DNA from 2 places in the Vreelandella venusta genome. Region 1 is predicted to be linked to the other one. Evidence: predicted binding sites of a transcription regulator. Region 1 holds the regulator's gene; the other holds the start of a gene.
The links. Region 1 encodes sigma-54, which starts transcription at its own class of promoters, with help from an activator protein. Its sites were predicted from a motif close to TGGCACNNNNNTTGCTNT; they were not measured.
Positions count from the first base shown of each region.

Region 2: the regulator sigma-54 is predicted to act here: its motif matches at 11,138-11,155, upstream of glnL (nitrogen regulation protein NR(II)).

Region 1 is NZ_CP065135.1:2,615,443-2,631,062, forward strand. Features, by position in the region: gene hisG (ATP phosphoribosyltransferase) at 14-667, opposite strand; gene murA (UDP-N-acetylglucosamine 1-carboxyvinyltransferase) at 696-1,958, opposite strand; gene IR195_RS12640 (BolA family protein) at 1,972-2,220, opposite strand; gene IR195_RS12645 (STAS domain-containing protein) at 2,331-2,663, opposite strand; gene IR195_RS12650 (MlaC/ttg2D family ABC transporter substrate-binding protein) at 2,660-3,319, opposite strand; gene mlaD (outer membrane lipid asymmetry maintenance protein MlaD) at 3,358-3,822, opposite strand; gene mlaE (lipid asymmetry maintenance ABC transporter permease subunit MlaE) at 3,839-4,639, opposite strand; gene IR195_RS12665 (ABC transporter ATP-binding protein) at 4,640-5,461, opposite strand; gene IR195_RS12670 (KpsF/GutQ family sugar-phosphate isomerase) at 5,755-6,741, shown strand; gene IR195_RS12675 (KdsC family phosphatase) at 6,777-7,319, shown strand; gene lptC (LPS export ABC transporter periplasmic protein LptC) at 7,319-7,891, shown strand; gene lptA (lipopolysaccharide transport periplasmic protein LptA) at 7,900-8,403, shown strand; gene lptB (LPS export ABC transporter ATP-binding protein) at 8,479-9,204, shown strand; gene IR195_RS12695 (RNA polymerase factor sigma-54) at 9,310-10,725, shown strand; gene hpf (ribosome hibernation-promoting factor, HPF/YfiA family) at 10,824-11,132, shown strand; gene ptsN (PTS IIA-like nitrogen regulatory protein PtsN) at 11,137-11,607, shown strand; gene rapZ (RNase adapter RapZ) at 11,682-12,596, shown strand; gene IR195_RS12715 (HPr family phosphocarrier protein) at 12,643-12,912, shown strand; gene pmbA (metalloprotease PmbA) at 12,984-14,324, opposite strand; gene yjgA (ribosome biogenesis factor YjgA) at 14,421-14,942, shown strand; gene tldD (metalloprotease TldD) at 14,986-15,620, opposite strand, start outside.
Region 2 is NZ_CP065135.1:225,720-241,339, forward strand. Features, by position in the region: gene gloA (lactoylglutathione lyase) at 1-103, shown strand, start outside; gene IR195_RS01085 (DUF6164 family protein) at 105-470, shown strand; gene IR195_RS01090 (cupin domain-containing protein) at 480-1,172, opposite strand; gene IR195_RS01095 (metal ABC transporter solute-binding protein, Zn/Mn family) at 1,295-2,374, opposite strand; gene IR195_RS01100 (metal ABC transporter permease) at 2,403-3,293, opposite strand; gene IR195_RS01105 (metal ABC transporter ATP-binding protein) at 3,277-4,011, opposite strand; gene IR195_RS01110 (hypothetical protein) at 4,465-4,605, opposite strand; gene IR195_RS20590 (S24 family peptidase) at 4,670-4,828, shown strand; gene IR195_RS01120 (type I restriction endonuclease) at 4,892-5,974, shown strand; gene IR195_RS01125 (mechanosensitive ion channel family protein) at 6,748-7,554, shown strand; gene IR195_RS01130 (hypothetical protein) at 7,654-7,956, opposite strand; gene IR195_RS01135 (hypothetical protein) at 8,321-8,974, opposite strand; gene glnA (glutamate--ammonia ligase) at 9,416-10,822, shown strand; gene glnL (nitrogen regulation protein NR(II)) at 11,213-12,271, shown strand; gene glnG (nitrogen regulation protein NR(I)) at 12,268-13,698, shown strand; gene IR195_RS01155 (ChaN family lipoprotein) at 13,793-14,644, opposite strand; gene IR195_RS01160 (DUF6435 family protein) at 14,657-14,833, opposite strand; gene IR195_RS01165 (YqiA/YcfP family alpha/beta fold hydrolase) at 15,014-15,526, opposite strand; gene IR195_RS01170 (entericidin A/B family lipoprotein) at 15,532-15,620, opposite strand, start outside.

The DNA of each region.
Region 1 (15,620 bases):
GGTAAACCTCGTGTCATTCAATAGGCTGAGTCTGGCGCTTTTTAACCGCACTTTCCAGGCGGGCTAATAGTGGCTTGATACGGTCATGCTTCATGGTCATAGCTGCTTTATTAACCACTAAGCGGGTACTGATGTGGGCAATAAGTTCACGAGGCTCCATGCCATTGGCGCGTAGCGTATTGCCGGTATCCACGATATCAACAATTTCATCGGCCAAATTCATCAGAGGAGCAAGCTCCATCGCCCCATAGAGCTTGATCACTTCGGCTTGAATACCCTGCTCTGCGTAGTAACGCCTCGCCACGTTTACAAACTTAGTAGCTACACGACGACGCGCTTCAGCAGGCAACTGACCTGTCACACCAGCCGTCATCAGCTTGCAACGAGCGATATCCAGGTCTAGGGGTTCGTATAGCCCTTCAGCACCATGCTCAAGCAGAACATCTTTACCCGCAATACCCACATCCGCGGCACCCAGCTGTACATAGGTCGGCACATCGGTTGCCCGTATAATTACTAATTTCACATCTGGCAAATTAGTATCAAACAACAGCTTACGACTTTTACCCAAATCTTCTACTGGGGTAATTCCCGCATCCGCCAACAGCGGCAGCGTCTCTTCCAGAATACGCCCTTTTGAAAGGGCTAAAATAAGTTGCTTACTCATTGTTTAGGCCAATGGTTAATAACATGGCTTAGCCAGGAATACGGCGAATGCGCGCACCCAGCAGCTGTAGTTTTTCCTCAATGCACTCATAACCACGATCGATGTGATAAATACGATCTACAAGCGTTTCGCCTTCAGCCATCATTGCCGCGATTACCAGTGATGCTGACGCACGAAGGTCGGTAGCCATTACCGGCGCACCCGAAAGCTTTTCTACGCCTTCAATCAGTGCCGTATTTCCTTCAAGGGCAATATTCGCCCCCATCCGGTTTAGCTCTTGCACGTGCATAAAACGGTTTTCAAAGATGGTTTCCACCACCCGGGAATTCCCCTCAGCGACAGCATTCATCGCCACAAACTGGGCCTGCATATCGGTAGGGAATGCAGGATAAGGTGCCGTGCGAATATTCACCGCTTTTGGGCGCTTACCGTGCATATCCAAAGCGATCCAATCATCGCCACTGGTAATCTCAGCGCCCGCTTCTTCAAGCTTCGCAAGCACTGCTTCTAAAATATCGGCACGGGTGCGCTTCACTTTCACGCGGCCGCCTGTCATGGCAGCAGCCACCAGGAAAGTACCCGTTTCAATGCGATCTGGCATGACATCGTGCTCGCAGCCGTGCAGCGTCGCAACGCCCTCAATCACGATAGTGTCAGTACCATGCCCGCGAATATCAGCCCCCATCTTGATCAAACACTCGGCGAGATCGACAATTTCCGGCTCGCGCGCAGCATTTTCAAGAATAGTGGTGCCCTCTGCGAGCGTGGCCGCCATCAGCAGATTTTCAGTACCCGTTACCGTCACTGTATCAAAGAAGATAGTCGCCCCTTTCAAGCGACCATCAACTCGAGCACGAATGTAACCCGCTTCTACGCGGATCTCTGCGCCCATCGCCTCAAGACCACGGATATGCAAGTCCACAGGACGCGAACCAATGGCACACCCTCCTGGCAGAGAAACATCTGCCTTACCGAAATGTGCTAGCAACGGACCTAACACTAGAATGGAGGCGCGCATCTTCTTGACTAGCTCGTAGGGGGCATGACACTGCGTTACCTGAGAGCCGTCAAGCTGAATACTGAGTTTCTCTCCCATCACCGGCTCAACGCCCATGCGCCCTAGCAACTCTAGCGTCGTAGTGATGTCCTGCAAATGAGGCAAATTACCAATAATGACCGGGCCATCTGCCAAAAGGCTGGCACACAAAATTGGCAACGCCGCATTTTTAGCGCCACTCACCCACACTTCGCCATCTACCGACCCATTGCCGGTAATGATTAATTTGTCCATAGAGAAGCCGCTACTATGCGTTCTCCGGTGCAGTTTGCCACTGCGCCGGAGTAAACGTTTTAATACTAATGGCGTGCAGAGCGCCGGATGCAATTTCATCACTTAGCGCCGCATAAACCAGCTGCTGACGCTTTACGGCAGAAAGACCTTCAAAAGCTTCGCCAACCGCGATCACCTGAAAATTGCAGCCTTCACCCTGAATATGAAAATCACATCCATCGATGCGGGACTCAAGCAGTGCTTTTACCTCATGGGGTTGCATAGGACAGGGAACTCCTTTGGGTCATTGAAATAGGTAGGGACGTTGAATTAGTGAGGAATAAAGAAACATGATAAAGAAAAGCGGCACGCTTGGCGATGCCAGACGAGCACTCACGCTTCAGCGTTGGGCGAACCTATTAGCGCATCAAGCTCAGCGAGCGACGTTAAACGCTCCAGCGGAGTAGACAAGGCAATCGACGTAACGACAATGCCTAGCGAGTGACAGGCCCGCAGCCATTCAAACAGCACGCTAATCGCCGCACTACTCGCCTTCGTAACCCCTGAAAAATCGAGAACGACATCAGCTAACCGAGAACTTTCAAGCCATTTAACGCCTGCAGCGGCCAGTTCGGCCGCTGCATTGACATTGAGATCACCCTGAACCACCAACGCGCAAGGCTGCGCAATCAGCGAAACATGGGGCATAGATAACAGCGTCGTCACGCGTTGCCCCCTTGCTCTAGCTCGTCGACACCAATTTCGGGTGACCAGCTACGAATAACGGCATCGTAGTCTCGATTATTTTCGCGCATCGACTGATCAAACTGATTGCGGAAGGTCAGTCCTAAATTGATGCCATTAACAATGACATTGACTACTTTCCACTCACCATTTGAAAGTCGCAGGCTATAGCTAACCGGGTAAACCTGACCATTAGTAGCCACCACTTCCATATCAACACTGGCTTGATCTTCATAGCGCTGACCGCGCTGGTCGGTTAACACTCTCAACTCATCATAATCAAAGGTTACGAGACCACGCGTGTAGGTGTCGATCAGGGTTTGACGAAAGACATCGGCGAAGCGGCTACGCTGTTCTGGCGTTGCATTGCGAAAGTAGCTGCCCATCACGCTAGCGCCAATATAGCGAAAATCCGCCACATCATTCAGGCTATCGTTGACTAACGCTTTAAGCTCATCAAGATTATTGGCGTAATAATCCTCTCTACCCTTAATCTGCTCCATGAAGCCATTAACGTTGTCACGAACCAACGCTTCTGGTGATTGCGACTGGGCCTGAGCAGCAAAAGGCAGCAGAAAAACCGCTAGCAACAACAAAAAGAGCCAACGACGGACCAACATTACGCTATTTTCTTTCATCAAAGTCACCTCATAACAACTGACAGCACTCACGGTGCCTAGTTAGTAACCATATTGGATACAAATTGCTGGATAAGTTCTTCGAGCACTAAGGCAGACTGGGTATCTCGAATAACACCCCCCTCTTCCAGTACGTCAGGAGCGCCGCCAACACTCAAGCCAATATACTGCTCACCGAGCAGCCCAGCCGTCAAAATAGCGGCGGTAGTATCTTGCGAAAGCTGGCCTTTAAGGTCGCTATCGAGGCTTAGCACCACCCGCGCATCATACCACTCGGTATCAAGTTCAATGCTCTCTACCCGCCCTACAGTGACACCGGCCATAGTGACCCGCGCACGTGGCTTCAGACTACCAATATTGGAAAAGCTAGCCTCAAGACGAAACGTGTCAGAAGATGTTGAAAACGTCATGCCACTTACGCGCAAGCCTAAAAAAATAAGCCCCAGAATGCCCGCAAGCATAAACAGGCCAACGCCAAACTCCATGGTTTTACTGCGCTTCATGTTATTGCTCCACCCATTAAAGGCCGCCAAACATCACGGCGGTCAATACAAAATCCAGCCCCAAAACAGCAAGCGATGAATACACCACCGTGCGTGTTGTCGCACGTGAAATACCTTCAGAGGTAGGCACCAAGTCATACCCTTGGAACACCGCAATCCAGGTAACGACCACTGCAAACACAAGGCTCTTGATGATTCCATTACCAATATCATCAATAAACGAAACGCTAGCCTGCATATTGCTCCAGTAAGAACCTTCAAATACTCCCAGCCATTCCACACCAACCAGATAGCCCCCCCAAATCCCCACCACGCTAAAGCCAACGGTCAGAATGGGAAGCGCAATAAAACCTGCCCACAGCCGTGGAGCCACAACCCGACGCAGTGGATCAACGCCAATCATTTCCATACTTGTTAACTGCTCAGTCGCCTTCATAAGGCCAATTTCCGCCGTTAACGCAGAGCCCGCGCGCCCGGCAAACAATAACGCAGCGACCACCGGCGCCAGCTCTCGGAGAAGTGAAAGAGCAACCATCTGACCGAGCGCCTGCTCTGCCCCAAAATCAACCAAAATGGTGAACCCCTGCAGCGCAAGCACCATGCCTATAAACAGCCCTGACACCAGCACAATAGCCAGAGACAGCACACCGACAAAGTGTACTTGGCGTAGCCACAGCGACCACCCTTCCCGAGAAGGCAGCCCTACTGCTGACTGGGCAAGAAAAACACCTGCACGCCCTAGCGACTCTATGGCATCACAGCCTTTTTGCCCCAGCCGAGCAACATGCGAAATAGCATGCTTAATGTTTGATTGCATTTAACGCACCTTCCCTGCAGAGGCTTGGCCTAGAATATCGCGATAAAGTGTCTCAGCGGGATAGTGAAACGGCACCGGCCCGTCTGGCTCACCATGGATAAACTGGCTCACCCGGGGATCTTGGTTTGTATCTAAGGTGCTTGGCGTGCCAGAGGCGACTACCTGCCCATCAGAAATAAGGTATAGATAATCCGCAATGCTGAGAGTCTCTTTGATATCGTGCGAAACGATCACTGACGTAAGCGACAGCGCCTGATTCAGCCGTTTAATTAGCTGTACAAGCACTCCCATAGAAATGGGGTCTTGTCCGACAAAAGGCTCATCATAAAGGATTAACTCTGGGTCAAGCGCTACCGCCCGAGCCAGCGCCACACGCCTGGCCATCCCCCCCGAAAGCTCAGCAGGCGACAAGTGCCTAGCCCCGCGCAAACCCACTGCCTGCAGCTTAAGAAGCACTAGATCGCGTATCATCGGATCAGGCAAGTCAGTATGCACCCGAAGCGGAAACGCTACGTTTTCAAATACATCAAGGTCCGAAAACAGGGCACCGCTCTGAAACAACATACCCATGCGCTTACGCAACGTAAACAGGGCCTTGCGCGACAAGCGATGGACATCTTGACCGTCGATTAGCACTCGCCCTCGGTCAGGCGTTAATTGCCCACCAATGAGCTTTAAAAGTGTCGTCTTGCCGGTACCGCTTGGCCCCATGATGGCCGTTACCTGGCCACGCGAAATCGTCATATTGATTCCACGAAAAATATCATGATCACCCCGCGAGAAGTACAAATCTTCAATTTCGATGAAGGGAGCATCGGTCATGGGCTGGCTGGCCTTGATGGTCGTCTTGCCGCAACAGCATTAATGTATGCTGGCTACGCATGAGTTAGTTAAAAACAAATAATTCAAAAAAACGGCTAGTTTAAAAGCACAGGCAGTTTAAAAAACACTGTTTTCGAAATATTATCGAACATCGTAACTGAACGCTACTCACAGTAACAGATACGCTCACTGCTACTGCAGTAAGGAGTAGGGTACGCGCCTTACCTACAAACCGCGCCAAGATGTTATTCTTAGCGACCTACTTTTGACCGCTTATGAAAAGAGATGTCCTCATGCGCCAGCCACTATCGACACCTAGCCCACTGCGTGAAAGTGCGCTGCGCACACTGCAAATTGAGCAGGCCGCTATCGGTGGGCTTCAGGCAAAGCTTGATGAGAGCTTTGACCACGCCTGTGAACTTATCCTTGCCTGCCAGGGCCGCGTAGTAGTGACCGGCATGGGTAAGTCCGGGCATATTGCGGGCAAGCTGGCTGCAACATTGGCAAGCACCGGCACACCTGCTTTTTTTGTACACCCCGGTGAAGCCAGCCATGGCGATCTCGGCATGATCACCCGCGCAGATGTTGTGCTGGCCCTCTCGAACTCTGGCGAAACCGCAGAGGTCACCGCCCTGCTTCCGCTATTGAAACGCTTAGGAACCCCGCTTGTCAGCATGACGGGGCGCCCAGGATCCACATTAGCTAAGCACGCCGATGCTCACCTTAACAGCGGTGTTGAGCGCGAAGCCTGCCCTCTCGACTTAGCGCCGACTAGCTCAACCACAGCGGCTCTCGCCTTGGGTGATGCCTTAGCCGTGGCATTATTAGAAGCGCGCGGCTTCACCGCGGAAGATTTTGCCCTTTCACACCCGGGTGGAAGCCTCGGCAAACGCCTGCTTTTGCGTGTCAAGGATTTAATGCACAACGGCTCGCGCCTCCCCCAAGTAGCATTAGGTAGCCCGCTACGGGACGCCCTGTTGGAAATCACTCGCCAAGGATTGGGCTTTACCTGCGTCGTCGATAGCGAAGGACGCCTTGCTGGCGTTTATACCGACGGTGACTTACGCCGAACGCTGGATCAGTTTCATGACCTACGTGACGTCCTCGTTGATGATGTTATGACACGCCCTGGAAAACGTATCGGCCCCGAGGTGTTAGCGGCTGAAGCGGTACGCATCATGGAAGACAGTCGAATCACCGCACTGGCGGTCGTGGATGATCAACAGCGCCCCATTGGCGCCCTGCATATGCATGACTTACTTGCCAGCGGTGTCATTTAATCGCTCTTTTTCAACATTAATAATACGGAGGCTTCATGGCCTTACCTGACGCTCTACAAGACCGCATTCGCCGTGTAAAATTGCTTGCCATTGACGTTGACGGCGTACTTACCGATGGCCGCCTCTATTTCCAAGCCGACGGTATCGAAATCAAAGCATTCCATACTCAAGATGGCCACGGCCTCAAACTTTTGAAGCGCGTCGGAATCCATGTTGCCTTAATTACTGGGCGTGACTCTCCGATGGTTAGTCAACGCGCTGCGTCGCTGGGCATTACCCATGTTTATCAAGGATGTGAAGATAAACTCACTACGTTACGCGCGCTTTGCCAACGCCTAGATATCACGCTTGAGCAGGTTGCTTATTGTGGTGACGATCTACCAGACCTTGCTCCTATTAAACGCTCTGGCGTAGGCATTACCGTGCCTAATGCTCCTGATTACATGCATACCCATGCCGACTGGATCACCGACCGGCTTGGTGGCCACGGTGCCGTACGTGAAATCTGCGACACCTTATTGATGTCTCAAGGCCATTGGGATGCTGTTTTAGATACGTACCTACACGGCCAATCGTAATGCGCTTTTGGGCTAAAAAACGCGTTTGGATAACCACCATGGTATTTGCCCTAGGTGGTGTGCTGGCGTGGCTAGACCCGCGCGGCCCTCAAGACCAATTAATCGATCCTGAGGCTCGCGCTCAAGAGCCCGGCCATGTACTGGAAAATGCAGAAATCACTCTGTTTGGTGACACCGGTGCCATCCAACAGTCGCTGGCGACGCCACGCTTAGTCCATACCCCTCAAACAGCGATGACAGAGGTTACCTCTCCCAGGGCGACACTGTTCGATAGAGAGGAGCGTCAATGGCTAGCGACGGCCCAGAGCGGCACTCTAAATACTGACACGCAAGCACTCACGCTAGCTGGCTCAGCCCAATTACTTGCACCTGATGAGGGCTGGCAGTTGAATACAGAGTTATTACATTACAATGGCATCACCCGCCATGCTTGGAGCGATGCCGAAACCATACTTCAGCAGCCGCCTCAACGCATTAGCGCTTCACGTATGGATGTATGGCTGGATGATAGCCAGATCCGCTTAACCAATAACGTGCGCGGCGTTCACCCGCCTGCCACTCGTTCTCAGTAGGAGTCGCGATGAACGCTCTTATTCGCACGGCACTCTTCGTCATTACACTACCTATTTCTGCGGCAGCGCTACCGGTCATGGCACAAAGCCAAGCCCCTGTAGAAGTAGAGGCTGATCGTTTAGATCTAGATCAACGCGCAGGCACTGCAGTCTATTCGGGCAACGTCGATATTCGTCAGGGCAATATGCAGCTACGCGGAGATCGCGTTGAGATTCAGCGCAACGATGCTGGCGAGCTATCGCGCGCCGTTGCAACCGGTGGACGAGCCTATATACGCAACCAGCTCGAAGACCAAGCCAGCCCAATGGAAGGCTGGGCAAAGCGCATCATTTATCATGTTGCCGAGCGTCGGGTAGAGCTAATCGACCAAGCGGAGCTGACCCAGCAAGCTGACCGCTTCGAAGGTGGGCGCTTAGAGTATTTTATCGACCAAGGTGTAGTTCAGGCGCGTTCTGATGTTAGCGGCAGTGAACCACAACGTATCCGCATGACTCTTCAGCCGGAACAATAGGAGTGACCAGTGGCGACAAAACATGCAGGGTCTGCACCTCACACAGCCTTAGAATCAGCATCAGAAACAGCGCCGATAAAAACACTTTATGCCCACCACTTAGCCAAAAGCTATAAACGCCGCCGTGTAGTTAAGGATATTAACCTAGAGATATCTCAAGGCAGCGTGGTAGGACTGCTAGGCCCCAATGGCGCGGGCAAAACGACATCCTTCTATATGATTGTCGGTTTGGTAAAGTCTGATGCTGGAAAGGTAGGCATCGACGGGCTTGATTTGACCCACGCCCCCATGCACGAACGTGCACTGGCAGGTATTGGGTACTTGCCCCAGGAAGCCTCTATTTTTCGCAAACTGACCGTCGCCGATAACATAATGGCAATTCTGGAGACTCGCAAAGAACTCGATCGCAGCGCTCGGGAGCAGCGCCTTGAGTCGCTACTGGAAGATTTTCACATCACTCACATTCGTGACAACTTCGGCATGAGTCTTTCAGGCGGAGAGCGTAGACGTGTTGAAATTGCACGCTCCCTCGCGACAGAGCCTGCCTTTATTCTGCTTGATGAGCCGTTTGCCGGCGTTGATCCGATCTCAGTAGGCGATATTAAAACGATCATTCGAGCACTCAAAAAACGCCATATCGGCGTACTGATCACCGACCATAACGTCAGAGAAACACTAGATATTTGCGATATTGCCTACATTGTAGGTGACGGCCATATCATCGCCAGCGGCCCCCCTCAGGAAATTCTCAACAACCAACGGGTAAGAGACGTTTATTTGGGGGCTGATTTCCGCCTGTAAACAGCCACCTGCAGAAAAAATAGTATGGGTGGCATACTTATTGCACTTGCACCAAGCCATAACTCGCACTAGGGTGGAGCTTTCTGATTAACGAGTGGTTCTCAGATGGTCATGAAAGCTTCTCTTCAATTGCGTATCGGTACACAGCTGACCATGACACCTCAGCTGCAGCAGGCCATAGCCCTGTTACAGCTATCAACGCTGGACCTCCGTCAAGAAATTCAGCAAGCGCTTGATGCCAACCCCATGCTTGAGCAGGAAGACGAGTTCGGCGAGCAGGCCGTTAGCGAGCCCCAGGAAGCTGAGTGGTCCGAAAGCATTCCTAACGAGCTCTCTACTGACAGTGACTGGTCAGACACTTATCAAGACCTGGGTAGCCATGGTGCCAGTGGCGAGGGGCCAGACTTTGAGCGTCAAGCCGCTGGTCAAAGTTTACATGGCCACTTACTTTGGCAACTCGCCATGACAGATTTTTCACCACGCGACCATGCCATTGCTGAAAGCCTCATCGATGCACTGGATGCCAACGGCTACCTCACACAGCCGCTCAATGACATTCGCGAAGGACTTAAAGCCCAAGGGCATGAAGGCCTTAGCCAGCGTGAAGTTGAAACAACCCTGCTGCGTCTTCAACAGTTTGAACCCACCGGTGTATTTGCTCGCGACCTGCGAGAATGCTTAATGCTGCAGCTCGCCTCACTCCCCGAAGATACACCGCTGTTGATGCCTGCCAAGCGGCTAGTGCGTCAATTTCTTGAAGCGCTCGGTAAAGATGATGCGCGCCTGCTAAAGCGACGGTTAAGTCTGGATGATGAGCAGCTTGATGACGTCATTCGTTTGATCCGCAGCCTTGATCCCCGCCCTGGGAGTGCCTTTGGCGACACAGATGACAGCTACGTAACGCCAGATTTAGTCGTCCGCCATGACCACGAAGGATGGCACCTGGAGCTAAACCCAGAGGCGCTGCCGCGCTTGCGCATTCAACCTGACTACGCAAGCCTCATCAAACGGGCTGACAAGAGTCAAGATAACCAATTTTTAAAAGAGCATCTTCAGGAAGCTCGCTGGCTCATCAAGAGCCTTTCAAGCCGAAATGATACGCTGCTGCGGGTGGGTCGAGAAATCATCGCTCGCCAGATAGGCTTTCTGGAACACGGTGAAGAAGCCATGAAACCGCTGATCTTAGCCGATATCGCAGATGCCGTGGAAATGCATGAATCTACTATTTCCAGGGTCACCACCCAGAAATATATTCATACTCCGCGTGGCGTGTTCGAGCTCAAATACTTCTTCTCAAGCCAAGTAAGTGGCCAGGATGGCGGCGACAATCACTCCAGCACTGCCATCCGAGCGCGAATCAAAAAACTGGTACAAGATGAGCCGCCCGGAAAACCCCTCTCAGACAGCCGCCTCGTGGCGCTATTGGAAGAGGGTGGCATTCAAGTAGCAAGGCGAACGGTGGCCAAATATCGTGAATCAATGGGTATTCCCTCTTCAAGCGAGCGCCGCCGTTTACGCTAATAAAACAGTGCTAACGAGACAAAGTCCGTCTAGGGGCTTTGCAATAGCGCAAAAAGGGTTACAATCGAAGAACAGTCCGATGGATAAGGAGCACGTCAATGCAAGTAAATATCACTGGTCATCACGTAGATCTGACTGACGCCTTGCGTGACTATGTAAATGAGAAGCTGGAACGCGTTGAGCGCCATTATGACAACATCACCACCGTACAAGTAACCTTATCTGTTGAGAAGGAGCGTCAACAGGCTGCCTGCACCCTGCATGCTGCCGGAGCCGATCTACACGCAGAAGCATTAGACAATGATATGTACGCTGCAATTGATGCACTAGCGGACAAAATTGACCGTCAACTCGTTAAACACAAGGAAAAAGCACAAGCTCGCGCCCAAGGCGCCGGCGTGCGTTAACTCAATGACGTTGGAAACCATTCTTCCCCCGGAGCGCGTGCTGTATGACGTCCCCGGGGGTAGCAAAAAAAGGGTGCTGGAATTTTTCAGCACCTTTATTGCGCAAAATACGCCAAGCCTAGATAGCCAAGAAGTCTTCAGCCGCCTGATAGGTCGTGAGCGCTTGGGCAGCACTGGAATAGGCAACGGCGTTGCTATTCCTCACGCTCGTAGCCCTCACTGTAGCTCACCTATTGCTGGTTTCTTAAAGCTAGCTGAGCCCGTAGACTTCGATGCTATTGATGGCGACCCCGTCGACCTTGTTTTCGTACTTTTAGTACCCGAAGAAGCGGACGACACGCACTTAGCCTTACTAGGGCAAGTGGCGTCCATTATGAACAGCGTTGACACACGTCAGCAGCTTCGTAGAGCGGCTAGCCAACGTGAGCTATTGGACCTTATAACAGCAAAAATTCGTGAACAACCTGTTAGCTAAACGGTCCACCGTTAGACACTGCCTACAAGTTCAACATTTACCTTCATTTTTATTGGCATGCCAAGAGACACTCTATGCAACTGGTGATCATTAGCGGCCGTTCTGGGTCCGGTAAATCTATCGCCTTACAAGCGTTAGAAGATCTTGGCTATTGTGCCATCGATAACCTGCCGGCCATGCTACTCAGCTCTCTGGTGGATGAGCTTCGTGAGCAAGGGGCACGTCCCCAACTAGCGGTAAGCATTGATGCGCGCAATTTGCCTGCTGCACTAAAGCAGCTGCCAAAAATGCTCGAATCTTTGCGTCAGAAAAGCATTCACTTTCAGGTTATCTATCTAACCACCGATGCCCGAATTCTGCTTGAGCGATATTCAGCTACGCGTCGTCGCCACCCCCTGACGCGTGACAGTGACATGACGCTCGAAGAGGCCATCAATAAAGAAGAAGAAACCCTGCTAGACATCCGTGATCTTGCTGACCTGATGATCGACACATCACGTCTGTCGGTTCATGACCTGCGTCGCCGGATAACGGATCAGGTTGCTCAACAGCGTGAAGATAGATTAACGCTGACACTAGAGTCATTTGGCTATAAGCGTGGCGTCCCACTTGATGCTGATCTCGTCTTTGACGTGCGCTGCTTACCAAACCCGTACTGGGATCCTACACTGCGCCAATACACTGGCCGTGACGCCAATATCATCCACTTTCTGAAGGGATATCCCGTCGTTGAAGAAATGCGCAATGATATCCAGACATGGTTGGAAAAGTGGCTACCCGCTTACCAAAATAGCCAACGCAGCTATATGACGATTGCTATTGGCTGTACCGGTGGGCAGCACCGCTCTGTCTTTATGGTGGAACAACTAGCGCAAATGCTGGTGAAACAAGCGGGAGAGGTTCAACTCCGTCATCGTGAGCTAGGCCTGCAGTACACGCTCAGTGAACAGCAGCCTTCCACATCCCCGCCTTCAACAAACGCGCAATAAGCAACGCCTTTTTCTTCACGACCCCACTCGGCAAAAAGGAACCAGAGTGCCAGAAAGAATCTTAACGCTCACTAATCAGCGCGGCCTTCATGCTCGCGCAGCGACAAAACTCGTCAAGTGTGGCCAACAGTTTTCGGCCAAGATTCACGTTTACAAGCAACAGCAAATGGCAGATGCGGCCAACATTATGTCGTTGTTAATGCTGGCCGCTCCTTGTGGCACTGAACTTAGAATCCAAGCGGAAGGCGACGACGCCGAACAAGCACTAGAGGCGATTGAAGCTCTGTTCGACGCGCGTTTTGACGAAGAGCACTAACATCAGTGAAGAGTACTAACATCAGTAAAACAGCGTCAGCCAACGTGTTAGCTGAGCCGTTAGGCAAGTTGTTAGTTACCAGCGACGGTCATTGCATCAATTAGCCAACTACCCGTGTGAATACTGCCACGGGTATCGGTATCATCACCGACTGCAACTAAGCCAGCAAACATGCTATTCAAATTACTGGCAATAGTGAACTCCTCGATGGGATGCTGTATTTCGCCATTGTCTACCCAGAAGCCTGCAGCGCCTCGTGAATAGTCCCCAGTCACGCCGTTAACCCCCTGCCCCATTAGTTCAGTCACCCAAATGCCACGCCCCATCTGCTTCAGCAAATCATCTCGCGGCGTCAGCGGCGCCAACAGACGTAAATTGCGCGCCCCACCGGCATTCCCTGTCGATTGCATGCCCAAGCGCCGCGCACTGTAAGCAGACAGCATATAGCTGGCGACACTACCCTGATCAATAAAGCGATTATTACGAGTCTGAACGCCTTCAGCATCAAACGGCGAGCTAGCCGTGGCTCCAATCTCCATAGGCCGTTCTTCCAAGCCAAACCAGCTCGGGAATAGCGGGCTACCTAAACGATCACATAAGAAAGAGGATTCGCGATAAAGCGCCCCACCTGCCAACGCTCCCATTAAGTGACCTACCAGGCCGCTGGAAAGCGACGGGTCAAACAGCACCGGGAAGGTGCCTGTTGGCGGCCGCTGAGCGCCTAACCGACGTAGCGTGCGTGACGCCGCTTCGCGGCCAACCTCCGCAGGATCACGAAGCATGGCGGGATTACGAGCCGAAGTATAATCGTAATCGCGTTGCATACCCTTCTCATCCTGTGCAATCAGCATGCAGGAAAGCGAATGGCTGCTGCCTTTCTGGGTGCCGAGGAAACCGTGGCTGTTAGCATAAACTCGCACTCCCTCACCACTGGATAGCGAAGCACCTTCCGACTGATGAATACCCGCTACGTCACGCCCCGCTTGCTCACATGCCAGCGCCAATTCGATTGCTTCGTCAGTCGTCAACGCCCATGGATAATGTACTTTAAGGTCAGGCAGGTCAGTTGCCATTAGCGATGCATCTGCCAACCCTGCGGCAGGATCCTCACCCGTATAACGGGCAATTGCCAGGGCTTTCTCTACCGTGGCTTTAATTGACGCACTGCTGGCATCAGTAGATGAGGCACTGCCCTTGCGCTGCCCAACATATAGCGTAACGGCAATCCCTTGATCACGTGAAAGCTCGACGGTTTCAACTTCACCAAGACGCACGCTTATCCCAAGGCCTTGATCTACACTAGCGCCGACCTCGGCAGCATCTGCGCCTAATTTTTTTGCCAGCGCAAGCGCCTCTTCAGCACGCTGTGTTAACAGCACCTGCTGGGCCGCTGCATCAAATGCTTGTGCCATTTTGGCCTCCTTTTCGCCTGAATCGCATTGGCGGATCAATGTTGTGGTCGCAGCCTGATATAATGCTGCAAACGAAACTAATTAGTGAGTTCTAGTATGCCTAAGCAACGTCCCGAGCCCTTCGATATTGATGAACAAGAAGAGCGCCCCAGTAAATCGCAGCTCAAGCGGGAAATGCATGCTCTCCAGGCGCTTGGCGAAACGCTTATCGCGATGAAACCTGCCGAACGCGCAAAATTTCCGCTCTCTGACGACATGTTACGCGCCATAGAAGAAACCTCGCGCATCCGCTCCCATGAAGGCCGCCGGCGCCATATGCAATATGTGGGCAAGCTTATTCGCAAAGAAGACCTTACTGCCATACAGGGTGTCTTCGACGCTATCGAGCAAGAAAAAGAGCAGCGCGATCATGCCTTTCACCGACTAGAAAAATGGCGCGATCGGTTAATCGAAGAAGGTGACAGTGCTGTTGATCTATTTATGGCGGAATACCCTAACGCTGATCGTCAGGCAATACGACAACTGGTACGCAATGCACGCAAAGAGCGTGAGCAAAGTAAACCACCAACCAGCTCGCGTAAGCTGTTCAAACACTTACGCGATACGCTGGCACTCTAACCCTTGCATGCCTCAATGACTGAGTCATAAAGACCAAGCCAAGTTACGACGACTGGGTACCGCCAACAGTCAGCTCATCCAGCTTAAGGGTGGGCTGACCAACGCCTACCGGCACTCCCTGCCCCTCTTTGCCGCACACTCCGATACCGGTGTCCATCTCCATATCATGGCCAATCATTGAAACACGTCCCATTGCCTCAGGGCCGCTGCCAATCAAGGTTGCACCTTTAACAGGCGCGGTAATTTTGCCATCTTCAATGAGGTAGGCTTCGCTGGCTGAAAACACGAACTTGCCTGATGTAATATCGACCTGACCACCACCAAAACTGACCGCATAGATACCGCGCTTAACACTTTTGATAATGTCGGCGGGTTCATCTTGGCCTGCCAGCATGACCGTATTGGTCATACGCGGCATCGGCAAATGGGCAAAAGATTCGCGTCGCGCATTCCCCGTTGGTGCCATATTCATTAACCGGGCGTTAAGTTTGTCTTGCATATAGCCCGTTAAAATACCGTCTTCAATCAGCGGTGTGTATTGCCCGGGCGTGCCTTCATCGTCCACGCTTAACGAACCACGGCAGTCAGCAACGGTAGCATCGTCGACAACCGTCACGCCTTTCGCCGCAACACGCTTGCCCATCTGCCCTGCAAACGCTGAACTGCCCTTACGATTAA
Region 2 (15,620 bases), 2.0 Mb from region 1:
CGCGGACCAAGGCAATATGAAAGACGTTATCTTTGTCAAAGATGCAGATGGCTACTGGATCGAAGTGATTCAGGCAGACCGTATGGCAGCCGTGGGCGACTAATATGGCCCACTTGCTGTTTCGGCTACGCCACGTGACTGATGAAGAAGCGTTGGAAGTACGCCAGTTGCTCGATGAGCAGGGCTTTGATGTGTATGAAACCCAGGCGGGCTTTTTTCGCCTGGGGGTCGATGCCATTTGGCTGCGTAACACCGCTCAGCGTGAGGCCGCTGAAGCAGCATTGGCGGCGTATCAGCAAAAGCGCCAAGCAAACGCACGCCGAGAGCACGCAGAAGCAGTTGCCAGTGGCAGTGCGCCAACACTATGGCGACGCTTCCTTGCCCACCCCGTGCAAGTCGTATTGGTAATGGCCGCGGTGGTGCTAATCGCCCTATTAACGTTGCTGCCGTTTATTGGCCTAGTGGGCTAAATTGGCAGATTAATTTGGTAGATTGACGGCAGCTAAATGCCCGCGTTTTAGGTAAAACTGCACGCCTTCATTACCTGCGCGTAACTGAGGCGCCGCACCTACTGGGTAGCGGCACCAGCTACCGGTAGCGTATTCCTGCCCATCACAGAGCAGAGAGCCTTCCAGTACAAACAGCTCTAAACCACCGGCAAGCGGTGGATAAGACACCAGTGTATCGGCTTCCCAACGCTCTAGGCTGACCCGCTCTGGGCCATACTGTTCTGAACTGTAGGTGTGCAGCATTTTGTAAGTAATGCCTGGCCGTCGGTCGGGCTGCCAGGGAAGCCGATGGGCAGGCACGGCCAGTTGCAAAATATCGTTTTCATCAAACTGGTGTAACTTCACCAGAATAAGTGCGCCTTCTTCGCCTATTTGTGGGGTATGGCCAGTGCCAATCGGATTGCGTAAGTAGCTGCCTGCCGGGTAGCGACCATGCTCATCGGCAAAGACACCTTCCAGCACTAAAATTTCTTCACCACCACCATGAGTATGGCGATTGAACTGGCTGTTGGGCGCGTAGCGTACCAAGCTGGTGGCTCTGGCGACTTCGTCGCCAATGCGGTCTAGCATCATGCGCTTTACACCAGCGCTGGGGGAGTCCACCCAACGGTACTGATCCGGCGTGACACTGGCAAAGTGGCTAAAATCGGCGTTCAGGCGCATGGTGTTGGCTCTTTGCAAGGGTGAAAATTTGCAGCAGTAGTGCAAGTCTCCCCATCCCTGGGACAAAATGCAACGCAAAAAAATACCGCCCGGCGGCGGTATTCAATAGTTAACTTTTGGGCTTAATGATCATGACCATGATGGTCGTGGTCGTGGTCGTGGTCGTGGTCGTGGTCGTGGTCGTGGTCGTGGTTGTCATGACCCGGTTCAGCTAATGCTGAGTGCAGCACGTTCGCGTTATGACGCATCATGCCTAAGTAAGTGTTGGCTTCACCCTCACTCGCCAGCGCATCGGCATACAGTGTGCCAGCAATCGGCAGGCCAGTTTCTTCGGCCAGCTGATTAATGATTGCTTGGTTGGTCATGTTCTCGTGGAACAGTGCCTGCACGTTTTCCTGTTCGATGACATCCACCAGCGCGGCCATGCTGGCGCCGCTGGGGTCAGCTTCGGTAGACAGGCCGACAGGGGAAAGAAAGTTCACCCCATAAGCATGTGAGAAATAACCAAACGAATCGTGGCCGGTAATCACGCTGGCGGAAGCGGGAATATCGCTCAGCAAATCACGAATCTCACGATCAGCCTCGTCTATTGCTGCTAAATAGCGCTCGGCATTCGCTTGATAACTTTCAGCATTGGCGCTGTCTGCTTCGATTAAGCCATCGCGAATATTGGTAACGTAGACCTTTGCCTGCTGTAGATCCTGCCAAGCGTGAGGGTCGTCATCACCATGGTCATGTTCACTGTGATCGTGCTCGTCATGTCCGTGGTCATGATCGTCGTGGCCATGGTCGTCGTGGCCATGGTCGTCGTGGCCATGATCGTCATGACTGTGTTCTTGATGATCGTGTTTGGCAAAAGCACGGGGTTGAATGCCGTTGGTTGCGGTGACCAGGGCACCGGTATAGTCGCTCGACTCAATCAAACGCTCCATCCAGCCCTCAAACAGCAGTCCGTTAAAGACCACCATATCTGCGCTGGCCAGCGCGCGGGCATCGCCAGGGCTTGGCGAATAAACATGGGCATCGCCATCAGGGCCGACAAGCGACGTCACGTCAACATGCTCGCCGCCGACGTTTTCGACCATGTCGGCCAAGATAGAGAAGCTGGTAACCACCTGAACACGGTCGTCAGCCATTGCCGCAGGCAACGCCAGCATGGCCGAAACACCCACCCACCAGCGCGATGAAGAGAAAAGCGACATACAGCGCTCCTTCAAAAATAACAAAGAGTTATGACGACTGTTCAAGCGCCAGCGGCGTTGTCTTACGCCGCAGCTTAGCGGCTAAGCTGTGATAGCGGCCGAACAGTGCCGACAGTAGATAGCCCACCCCAGCCAGCAAAATAATGCTCGGCCCTGACGGGGTATCAAGATGAAATGAAATCAACAGCCCGCCGGTACTGGCGATCATGGCCAATACCACGGCAATACCTATCAAGCCTTCCAGCCGCTTACTCCAAAACCGTGCTGCTGTGGCAGGCAGCATCATTAAGCCCACCGCCATTAACGTGCCCAAGGTTTGGAAGCCCGCGGTTAAATTCAGCACTAATAGCCCTAAAAAAACGCTATGTACCCAGCTGCTACGGCGGCTTTGCCCGCGTAAAAACAGCGGATCTAAACACTCCACGACCAACGCGCGGAAAATGATCGCCAGAATAACCACAATCAGCGTGCTGATAGAGGCAATGAGCAGAAGTGCTGTGGAATTAATCGCCAAAATTGAGCCGAACAGCACATGGGTTAAGTCCACGCTGCTGCCACCCATAGAAATGAGCAATACCCCGGCTGCCAGCGAGATAATAAAAAAACTCGCCATGGCGGCATCTTCCCGCTGGCCGCCCATTTTCGACACGGCACCGGCAAGTAACGCCACCATTACGCCGAACAAAACGCCACCGGCACTCATCACCGGCAGAGAGAACCCGGCGAGTAAAAAGCCCAGCGCCACTCCAGGCAAAATAGCGTGAGCCATCGCATCGCCAATCAGGCTCATGCCCCGTAGCACCAAAAACACGCCCAGCGGAGGAGCAGCAAGCGAAAGTGCCAAGCCACCCACGACCGCACGCCGCATAAAGCCATAATCGAAAGGCGCAACAAACCATGCATCAAGCAGTGCCAGCATGACGACCTCCCAAAGCAAACGGCACGACCTTGGCCGATGCATGTTGGTGGTTAAGCGCGCTAGGCGCTATCCAGCGACCATGGCCACCATTTAGCATCAATACCTCATCAGCTAGGCAGCTCAGGTGATCCATGTCGTGCAGCACAATAATGATGGTCACGCCTTCATCGGCCATTTGGCGCAAGATGCGAATCAAAATATCCACCGTATCGCTGTCCACGTTGGCAAACGGCTCATCCAGTAACAAAAGCTCCGCTTCCTGCATCAACGTACGGCCAATCAACGCCCGCTGGCGCTGGCCACCGGAAAGCTCACCCAAAGGGCGGTGGGCCAAATGAGAAATGCCCAAGCGCGCCATGATGTCGCGTCCCTTGCGATAATGCGCCGCACAGTAGCCTTTCAGCGCCCCATGGCTTGGCCAACTGCCGGTCATCACCAACTCTTCCACGCTCATCGGAAAGGTAAGATCCAGCGCCAGTTGTTGTGGTAACCATGCGCGGCGTGCTTTATCAACGGTGCAAATCACTTTGCCGCTAATAGGCCGCAGTTCACCCATAATCGCCTGGATCAACGTACTTTTACCCGCCCCATTAGCGCCGATGAGCGCGGTAATGGCGCCGGGTTTTATATCGCCATCGATATGCTCAAGTACCGTGCGACCGCCTTGGGCAAGGTGCAAGTCATGTAGTTGCAGGCGTGAAAGTGAACGCTCACTCATAGCGGCCACCCGCTTGCCCACAAGACTAAACCCCATAATCCCAGCAGCGGCAGCGCCACTAGACCCAACCGCTTCGCGGCAGATAACGACATCAGCGAAAAATGACAAGGACCTTCCTTGTTGTGGCGATGCATATGCTCACTCATTGAGTGTCCTCGCTACCAATAAATAAGTTATAACATAACAGCTGATGAAACCAATAAAGAGGCCAATATTTTACGCGCTCCTTGCGTGCTGACAAACCTATTGCACTGACAATATTAAATCGCGCCGCTTTAATACAACCGTGGCATACAGCGACTACGACACAGCTAATAGCGTCAAGCAGCAATAACTTGCTGGGATGAGACAAGCTGGGCGTACTCACCGTTCAAAGTAACAAGCTCAACCGCGAAACGAGCAGCTTGAAAACAGCAAATCGCGTTAGAAGCTGGTTGGGTTGCATCCCAATCTTCAGTTCATCGTAAGCCGCCCAGCCAGCAGACGGTAGACCTGGGTTTGCGTAGACAGCATGAGCAACACCAGCTCAGGAGCCGCCAACACAAGCAACAAGCGAATCGCCCCAAATACAAAAAGTAACGCGAAGCGTAGCACGCTGCGCCTAAGGCGTTGGCGTGGAATCGGTGTGGGCTAAGTATGACTAAGGTCAATAGCGAGGTTGGGTAAAGAGTGGTTAGATGGGGTTCTTTTTCAATTAGACGGCCAAGTACACGTTAAGCGTCTTCAGCATTTACCTGGAAACCGAATTAGAGTTATATCTGACAATACGCTGTATCCCAGCTACGAAATGGACGAAACAAATAGCTTCCAAATTTGAGCTCTTTTTTAGGGCGTTGGGCATTTGGGAGGATGTAGCAAACCAACTAAAAAGGCAGGGAACATGGAGATAGCACAAAAAATCGCAACACTGGCGAGCCGTGCCAAAGAGCAGCTTGACCACATTGTCAATGAAGAAGCGACGAAAAATGCGATGGTTATGCCATTTATACAAAGCTTAGGGTATGACGTTTTCAATCCGACCGAGGTACTGCCTGAATTTACGGCTGACGTTGGCTTGAAGAAAGGCGAGAAGGTCGACTACGCCATCAAAAATGATGGCGTGCTTTCAATCCTCATCGAATGTAAGCCCCGTACGACAGACCTTGCAGATGCACAATTCAGCCAGCTCTACCGCTATTTCAATTGCACGGAAGCAAAGTTTGCGATTTTAACCAATGGTATTGAGTACCGCTTTTACTCAGACCTTGATGACACAAACAAGCTAGATAACAGACCATTTTTCACCTTTCGTCTGACGGACTATAACGAAAGAGATATCGAAGAACTGAAGAAATTTGCTAAGCCTGTTTTTAACGTCGATACCATTCTTAGTACCGCAAATCGGCTGAAATACACCAATCTTGCGATGGCATCATTTAGCAAGATGCTTAAAGAACCGCCCCGCGAATTCATCAAATTCATCGCTCAAGATTTCTTTGATGGACGGATGACTCAGCAAGTTCTTGATGAATTCACACCGATTATTCGCGATGCAATGGCTCAACATATCAAAGAGCAGGTTTCTCTAAGGCTTAAACAGGCATTAGCTACGACAAGTGGCGATGAGTCAGGTGCTGTTAACTTACAGTCCATTCAGATGGACTCCGAAGAACCTTCTCAAAATACAGATGATGAGATAGTCACGACTCAGGAGGAGATCGATGGTTACAACATGGTTCGGGCTATAGTTGCCAGCGAAGTAGCTCCTGAAAGGGTTTTTATGCGAGATGCAAAGTCGTATTGCGCCGTGCTGCTTGATGACAACAATCGTAAGCCGATCTGTCGCCTTCATTTCAATTCCAAATTCTTTAAAAGAATTGAAATTCGTCAAGATAATGAATCAGTTAAGCACGATCTAAACGCACTGACGGATATCTTCAATCACAGAGACGCTCTGATAGCCGTTGTAAAAAGCTACGAATGATCCCTAAAGCCGGCCTTGTGCCGGCTTGTTTTCGCCTGGCAAAGTAAATAAAGCTTACAAATTGGCTCATAAGGTAAGCATATTTACCTTGTGTTTTGCGACGTCTGCAAACGTCAGCTGTAACCACTTCAGACTGGGGTCAACAAATGCAAACCAATGTCCTGTCGGGTGTACATGCATCCGACCGCTGAAAATAGCCACATCGCCAGCCCGCATCTCGGCTCGCCTGAGTGGTACAAATTCTGCACTACCTACCTGCTTATTCCTTAAGAAACGGTTCACTATCGCCGCCAAGGCAGTGTGGCATGAACACCATCGCCTAACTCCCCCGTCGTAAGCACACCGTGATTCCATGGCCTACATTAAGATCAGGCTGATCACGATCAGCCTGCACAACACTTATGCCGTAATCACAGAACAATCTGGCCAGGTTCATTACAGTGTCCATGTCCTACTGTTTTGCGAGATTGAGCAGCGCAACTTCAAAGCGCTTACCGCCAATATACACCTGCCAAGTTCCTTTCGCGGGTGCGCTAACGCTTACGCCGCGCTACTCGAAATGTGCATTACCTTCATTAATTAGTAGGTTAGGTGTTGCCGCCCAGGCAGTTCAGTGTTTAGTCGGTGTGAATGCTCTCTCAGTTTCGGCGTCATCAACACAATGGTGCTTTAATTGTTAAATATGGTGAGGAAGAGAGTGTTCAAAAATAAAACTGCTTTAACATAATGATTGGGGTGTGTTTCGGTAACTGCCATCTAGAGGATATTACGTCGTGGAAAACTTTCTTGAGCAATTTGGAGCTTACGTTCCTTTGATTATCAATGCCGTGAAAGCATTGTTGGTGTTGATTGTGGGCTGGATGGCTGCTGGGATCGTCAGCAGCTTAGTGCGTAAGCGGGTGAATGCGATACCGCGTATCGACCCTACTCTGGGTAATTTCCTTGCAGCCTTGGTGAAGTGGGGCATTCTACTGGTTGTATTTATTACGGTACTGGGTCTGTTTGGTATTCAGGCTACTTCGCTAGTTGCTGTGTTGGGCGCAGCCACGCTGGCTATTGGCCTGGCGTTGCAGGGCACGCTGAGTGATTTAGCGGCGGGGTTTATGCTGATTGTGTTTCGTCCTTACAAACTGGGTCAGTTTGTGGATATTGGGGGCACGTCCGGTACGGTAAAAGATCTCAACCTGTTTGTGACGGAATTAGTGACGCCTGACAACGTGCAAATTATTGTGCCTAATGGGCAGGCTTGGGGGGCTATCATCACTAACTTCTCTCATCACTCGACACGCCGTGTCGATCTGGTGTTCGGGATTGGCTATGACGATGATGCTGATCTGGCCATGGCGATCATCAGCGGCTTGGCGGAGGCTGACAGCCGTATCCATGGTGATCCTGCACCTTGGGTAAAAGTCACTAACCTGGGAGCCAGTAGTGTGGATCTTAGTGTGCGGCTTTGGGTCGATGCCGGGGACTATTGGGATGTGAAATTTGATATGACGAAAGCCGTCAAAGAAGCCTTTGATAAGCAAGGTGTTTCGATACCTTATCCGCATTCGGTGGAAATTCAGAAAGCGGGGTAAATGTTTCCGTTGATTCGGTTTGGCAAGGCGCGCCCCTTTAAAGGCGCGCCCCTTTAAAGGGGCGCGCCTTGCTTTTGTCGTTTTTGATGACGGTTACTCTTAATCGTCCTCGTCCCAGTGTTCCATCGCGCGTTTGTCATCGGGAAGCCGGACGATGTCGCCTACGTTAAGTTCGTGGTGGGAATCGTGGTGGTGCCCGTGACGGTCAAGAATAGCGGCAACGGTGCCGATGCTGACGGCATCTTCATCACGATAGGCTTCTACTTTTACCCGCACAATGCGGCCTAGATAACGGGCGGAGAGCATGGCGCCTGGGTAGGGCGGATTGTGGTCGGGGTCATTTTTAAAAAACTCTACAACGCTTGCACTGCCAGGTTCATCCCATTCGATATGCTGGTGCATTGTCAGTGTCCTTTTGTTGAGCGGTATTAGGTAGCGTGATGTTTAAGTGTAGTGTGCGTTGGTGCGATAGAGCCAATGACTGCTGAGGCATTAAGGTGTTTAGGCCCGTTGTACGCGCATTCGCTGGTTGATTAGTCTGGTGTTCCGAAGAACTTGTCCTTAAAAGAGCTTGTGTTTAAAAGCAGTCTAGGTAGTGCCTTTCTTTGTGCTGTTTATAGCTTGGTTAGTGCATTAACCGATTCTTGCCAATGGTATTGGCTTATTCGTGGTGAATAATATGGTTAACACTATGACAGCGATGGGAGTGCTCATTGGTAAACATTTGAGCGTCTATCCAGCAGGAAGTCCTAAGCTATAAGTGATGTTAAGTATCCGTATGCGAGCTGGGAGGAGGTCGGTAGGGTTTGTTACTCCTTGATAGCGAGCCGCGTGTAACCCCTGATGCGTCTATGCTGAAGGTTTGTAAACGGGTAGGGCATGCATAAAGGCGCTGAAGTAAATCAGCTAGCGCTGCTTCATCTAACTCTGGGTCTAAGCCTCCCAAGCGCTCGAACCACGTGCGCCTGATGGCTATGTAGGGAGGAATAGCGACGCTTGCGCCTAAAAAGCATTGGAGTAAGCGTTCGGATAAGCGGGGTGGCTCGCTGCCAATCAAAAAAGCATCCAGCGTGTACGTGTCTAGCTGGGGGTAAAGTAAACACCATAATTTGGCTACCGGCGTCTGTTGTTGCATTGCAATTAGCAACCAGTCCGCTTGGCTGAGATACGCTGCATGATTGATCCTTGCGCCTAATGGCTGGGAAGGGGTGACAAGGAAGTGAGCATGGTAACGTTGCTCAATGTCCTGCATGCGTGGGTCGGGAGTGGCGCTGGTCACGATAATGGGAAGTGTGTGGTCTGCAAAGCCTGTTTGGCGAATAGTGCGCAGGTGACGTGGTAAAAGGGCACCTGTGACCGACGCATCAACAATAAAGCAGACCGTGCCCATGCGAGTGGCTTCCTGTGTTGTGAAAACCATTTGTTATTAAATCTATCTGTTTGTAATCAATTGTAGGCGTGAGTTTCTTTTGGTATCAAGCTAAAGTTTAAAGTGATGAGGAAAATAGTCGATGTTTGGCGTGCACCACATTGGTGCCTTCCAGTCTCTGTTTGTTCTTTATTGGTGCGTTTTTCTGAGTTAAATGACTATTTTAGGCCGAGCTCGTTATTGTAGGCAGTGTTATGCTACATGAAGAAGCACGATGCCTTATTTTTTAGTCTTTTAAAAATAAGACCTTAGGGTTAATGTATGCTATGTTGGTGCAGGGTTGGCATGCTCTGTGCTTAGTGTTAGCCAGCGGCTAGCGGGTCGTAGGCAGATGCCTCTCGGCGTGCTACAACGATAGCCGGTTTGTTTAATAACTCTTTAATCGGTAGCTTACTGTCACAAGCTTAAGCCACGTTCCTACCGGAGGACACTATGTCAGCCAAGACTCTCGCGCTAATCGAAGAGCATGATGTTAAATGGGTAGATCTGCGTTTCACCGACACGCGCGGTAAAGAGCAGCACGTCACCGTACCGGCACGGGACGTGGACGAAGAGTTTTTCGAAAATGGTCAGATGTTCGATGGTTCCTCTATCGAGGGCTGGAAAGGCATCAACGAATCCGACATGATTCTTCGCCCTGAAGATGGTACTGGTTTCCTCGACCCCTTCACCGAAGACGCTACCCTGATCCTGCGTTGCGATATCATTGAGCCTGCCACTATGCAGGGCTATGACCGTGACCCGCGTTCTATTGCCAAGCGCGCAGAAGCTTACCTGCAGTCCACCGGCCTGGGCGACACCGCCTTCTTTGGCCCTGAGCCTGAGTTCTTCATTTTCGACGAAGTTCATTGGAAATCCGATATTCAGGGTTCCATGTACAAAATTACCTCTGATGAAGGCGCTTGGGCGACCAGTAATCAGGTGGAAGGCGGTAACTTAGGGCACCGTCCGCGCGTTAAAGGCGGCTACTTCCCGGTTCCCCCGGTTGATAGTTTCCATGACATCCGTGGTGCAATGTGTAACACCCTGGAAGCGATTGGCCAGACCGTTGAGGTTCACCACCACGAGGTTGCTAACGCGGGTCAGAACGAAATCGGCGTTAAATTCAACACGCTGGTGAAGAAAGCTGACGAAGTTCAGGAAATGAAATACGTGATCCACAACGTGGCCCACGCTTACGGCAAAACCGCGACGTTCATGCCGAAGCCGCTTGTTGGTGACAACGGGTCTGGTATGCACGTACACCAGTCGTTCTGGAAAGATGGTCAGAATCAGTTCGCGGGTGATGAGTACGCTGGGCTTTCCGAAATGGCGCTTTACTACATTGGCGGTGTGATCAAGCACGCCCGTGCTCTGAACGCCTTCACGAACGCCTCTACTAACTCGTACAAGCGTTTGGTGCCTGGCTTTGAAGCGCCGGTGATGTTGGCTTACAGCGCTCGCAACCGTTCTGCGTCTATCCGTATCCCATACACCGCTAGCCCGAAAGGTAAGCGTGTTGAAACACGTTTCCCTGACCCGACCGCCAACCCCTACCTGTCGTTCGCGGCGCTGCTGATGGCGGGTATCGACGGTATTAAGAACAAGATCCATCCTGGCGATGCCATGGATAAAAACTTGTACGACCTGCCGCCAGAAGAAGGTAAGTCAGTACCGACCGTTGCTAACAGCCTGGACCAAGCATTGGAAGCGCTCGACGCAGACCGTGCGTTCTTGACCGAAGGCGGCGTGTTTACTGATGACATGATCGATGCATACATCGACCTCAAGATGGAAGAAGTGGAGCGCATTCGCATGACCACTCACCCGATTGAGTTCGATATGTACTACAGCTGTTAAGAGCGATAGCTAAACGTATCTGCTAGTACCACCCCAGGGTGTGATTGGCCTAAAACCCCGCTTCGGCGGGGTTTTTTTATACCACAGGTTTTTTTATACCACAGGTTTTTTTATACCACAGAATAGTGAGTCGAAGAGGCCTGTTGGCGGGGAAAGTGTTGTCTGCAGTGCCGCACTGATGGGGTGATTATTTTTATTGTTGATGGGTCGCGTGCACTATAATGGTGCAATAGGTAGGCGGCTGACAGCACGGGCTGTGCCATAACAGCTCGCTACGCCCCTGTCTCCTGCTCATTAGCCGTGCAAACGGTCAATTGGCGCGCTTTTTGCAGTTTCTCTTTTATACGCTCGATTAACGCTATTTTTTACAGCGACGCTTCAGGATACGCCATGTACCAGCGCTTACTTGAACACCTCACCACTGCAGTCTTACTGCTAGATGGTGAACTCCGTGTTCGTTGGATGAACCCGGCAGCGGAAGCGTTGCTAGCGGTGAGTTTTAGCCGTGTGCAGGGCATTAGTTTAGACACGCTGTTAGGGGGCGATGAGAGTATTGATGATGTCCTCGCTAAAGCGCGAGATGCCTTTCATCCCTATACCCAACGCGAAGCACGTATTACGCCGCAAAACAGCGAGCCATTAACGGTGGACTACACCGTGACCCCGCTTTCAGCCGATGAATTGTTACTTGAAGTAGAGCCCCGTGATCGGCTGATGCAGATTTCCCGGGAAGAAGCGCTGACCACTCGGCAAGAGACAATCAAAGTGTTGGCGCGGGGCTTGGCTCATGAAGTTAAAAACCCCTTAGGCGGGATTCGCGGTGCTGCCCAGTTATTGGAGCGCGATCTGGACGATCCTGCACTACGTGAATTCACCCATATTATTGTGGAAGAGGTGGACCGGCTGCGAGATTTGGTCGACTCCATGTTGGGCCCCAATCGCATCGTCAAACATGAGCCGGTCAATATCCATAAAGTGTTAGAGCGGGTGCGAGCCCTGCTGATTGCCGAGCATCCGCATGTTGAAATCCGTCGTGATTATGACCCGAGTTTACCGGATCTTTCTGGTGATGAGTCTCAGATGATCCAAGCGGTGCTGAATGTGGCACGTAACGCGGTACAGGCCATGAGTGATGCAGCAACGCCCTCACCGGAGCTTACGTTGCGCACCCGCGCCCGGCGCCAATTTACGCTGGGCGCTGAACGCCATCGTTTAGTTAGTGAAGTGGGGGTTATTGATAATGGCCCCGGCATACCTGAAACGTTACGTGAAACGCTTTTCTATCCCATGGTTTCTGGGCGCGCAGAAGGTAGCGGCCTTGGGCTATCAATTGCTCAATCGATTTTGCACCAACATCAAGGATTGATCGAATGCGACTCACGCCCTGGACATACCGAATTTCGTTTACTGATTCCATTGGTTGTTAATTTCACCGGAGAAGCGTCATGACTGAGGCGACACAAACCGATGTGGCACGAGTGGTTATTGTCGATGATGACCGCGCCATCCGTTGGGTATTAGAGCGGGCCTTAGCGCAGCCAGATCTGGATATCGAGTGTATTGAACGCGCCGATACCGCGTTGGAGCGATTGTTAGAAAATCCACCGGATGTGCTGGTAACTGACATTCGAATGCCCGGCATTGATGGGCTGGATTTAATGTCCCGGGTGCGTGACGCACACCCTGACCTGCCGGTGATTGTGATGACCGCGCATTCGGACCTCGACAGTGCCGTGGCATCTTACCAAGGGGGCGCCTTTGAGTATCTGCCTAAACCCTTTGATGTGGACGAAGCGCTGGCGCTGGTGCGCCGTGCGGTCGCTCATGCAAGAGAGCGCCAACGCCCGGTCAGCGTGCCGGAAGGGTTAAGTGCTGAGATTATTGGTGAAGCGCCTGCTATGCAGGAAGTGTTTCGCGCCATTGGGCGGCTTTCCCACTCCCACATCACGGTGTTAATTAACGGTGAGTCTGGCACCGGTAAAGAGCGTGTTGCTCAGGCGCTGCACCAACATAGCCCACGCGCAGGCAAGCCGTTTATTGCGCTGAACATGGCGGCAATTCCCCGCGACTTGATTGAGTCTGAACTATTCGGCCATGAGAAGGGCGCGTTTACCGGGGCAGCGCAACAGCGCCAAGGCCGCTTTGAACAGGCTAACGGTGGAACGCTGTTTCTCGATGAAATTGGTGACATGCCCGCTGAAACTCAAACGCGCTTGCTGCGTGTGTTAGCCGATGGTGAATTCTATCGCGTGGGCGGCCATACGCCTGTAAAAGTCGATGTGCGTATTATTGCCGCTACCCATCAGAATCTGGAATCGTTAGTTGACGATGGGCGGTTTCGGGAAGACTTGTTCCACCGCTTAAACGTGATTCGCGTTCATCTGCCGCGGCTTGCCGAACGTCGGGAAGATATTCCGCGTTTAACCCGCCATTTCTTAGCGGAAGCAGCCAAAGAGCTGGCCACCGATATCAAGGTGTTAACGCCCGAAGCGGAAGCGCATCTTACCCGCTTGCCGTGGCCGGGCAATGTGCGTCAATTAGAAAATATTTGTCGTTGGCTAACGGTAATGGCCTCTGGCCGCGAAATTCTCATTGAGGACTTGCCCCCAGAATTGCGCTCGCTCAGCGCTTCGGAAGGCAGTGTTTATGGCGATTGGCGTTCCGCGTTCAGGGACTGGGCTGACCACGCGTTGGCGGAAGGCCACACCCACCTGTTGGAAGAAGCCGTGCCGGATTTTGAGCGCATTCTGATTGAAACGGCGCTAAAACATACCGGCGGGCGCAAAGGAGAAGCCGCCGAATTACTCGGCTGGGGGCGCAATACACTGACCCGTAAATTAAAAACGCTGCTGCCTGCGCTGGCAGATGATGCCTAACCGCCCCTTCATTTAACAAACAGCCTGTTAGTGGCCAATCTATTCGCAACCAATCTATTCTCAACCAACCTATTCGCAACCAACCTGTCAGCGGTTACTCTGCCGCTGGCAGTACAAATACAGCGTCTGCTAATGCAGGATCGGGTGGCTCACAGGTTTCTGTTGACCAGGGGAGTAAGCTGAAGGTGTGATCTACCCCCAGCCCATCAAGTTGGTGGGGCACACCATCTTGGTAAATTACATGGCCTAAACCCATTAAGCCAACGGCCAATTTACCCTCTAAGGCGGCGTCAGCCAGCCCTTCGGCCATCGCGACATCCCAGCTAAGTTGGGCCTGTAAAAAGCGCTTCATCATCGCGGGGTCGTCGTCACCCATTGCATGCTGGTCAAATACGTCTTTTAAGCGCATTTCATAGCCAGCGCTTGGCGGTAACGGTGCAGGTATATAGTGTCGCTGGTCGATAGGCACACTGCTGAAGCCGTCACGAGCTAAGCGCTGACGCAGTTCGGGCGTAATGTTTAGGGCGACCAAGGGAATCCGTTGAACACGCGCGAAATGGAGAATGGGTAAGTAAAGGTCAGCATCGAACCCCCAGTGCTCCCCCCAGCGGGACTGCTCCAGCAGCTCTTCTTCGGATAACAAGCCCGCAACCCAGTTATCAAGCACGGGTTGCGCTTCCCGGGGCAGCATTTCTAGCCCAATGACCATATCGTCACGCAGCGCGTAAAGCCCCGCGAGGGTATGTAACTGCCAGCGGTGGTGGTCAATGGCATCATGCTGCTCGCCCAATAGGACGACCTGATGCTGTACCGCTTGGGCTAAAATAGCGCTATTAGCAACAACATGTTGCGATTGCCACCACTGGCCAGGAAGAGGGCAACTACTAGCATGAGCCGCTAAAGGTAGCCAGCTTAGAGCCATGGCAGCAATGAAAGGATGGCGCATGAGCATAGAGTCCTAGCGTGCTTCTGCTTTAAGGCGATTGATCTCAGTCAGAATAGCTTCTGCTTCTTCCGTCAATGTGGCGTTAGCTCTCATGTCACCATTACGCGAAGCTTGCATTGCGGCCTGTAATTTACGCTCGTAATCTTGCTGGAGTTTTTTCTTAGGATCGCGTTTGAATAGACCAAACATGAGCATTCCTCTGTAGTTTGTACATTACTTGTATAGCTTTGTTTGGCGTATGTCGACTATTTGTTGTAACACTTCGTTAGCCAAAGTACGTTTGCGCTCCATGTTGAGCTAAATAGCGCGGCTTTAAGAGCGTTATTTTCAAAGGCATGGTTTTTAAAGAGATAGTTTTTAAAGAAATCGCTATTGAAGACACAGCGCTAAAAACCGCTCGAAATCGGCAAGTATGGTATCGAGACTGTTCTGCAGGCGATGGTCATCGTCAATCATGCGTAGTGAAAGTCGCTGACAGCGGGCATGCTCAATGACGGGGCCTGGCGGTACGACATCGTCTCGCCAGCCATGAATGATATGCGTGTGCTGTGCTTGCAGTGTGAGTGAGGTTTGCGGGTAGTCTGGCAAACCAAGCGCGGGGGCTAATAAAAAGCAACCGAGCACGGGTTCCTGGGCACTCACCGCTGCACTTAACCACCCGCCGAGACTGGAACCCGCTAAAACACAGTTAGCCAGCGTGTCGTTTCGCTGATCAATCACGCTAAGTAAATGCTCTAAACGCTTCTGCGGCTCTTTTAAGCCACGGTAGTCCATGACGACCGGTTCGCAGTTCTCAAATTTCTCAGCAACCCCTTTTAGCGCTTGTACTTTCAGGGCACCAGGCCCGCTTTCCAGGCCGTGTGAAAGGTAAATCGTCACCATGGTCATTAGCTACCTGCGGAGCGCTGAATAGCTTCGCCGCCTCGTTCAATATCTTCGCCTGCGCCGCGAATGGTGTTGCAGCCACTAATCAGTA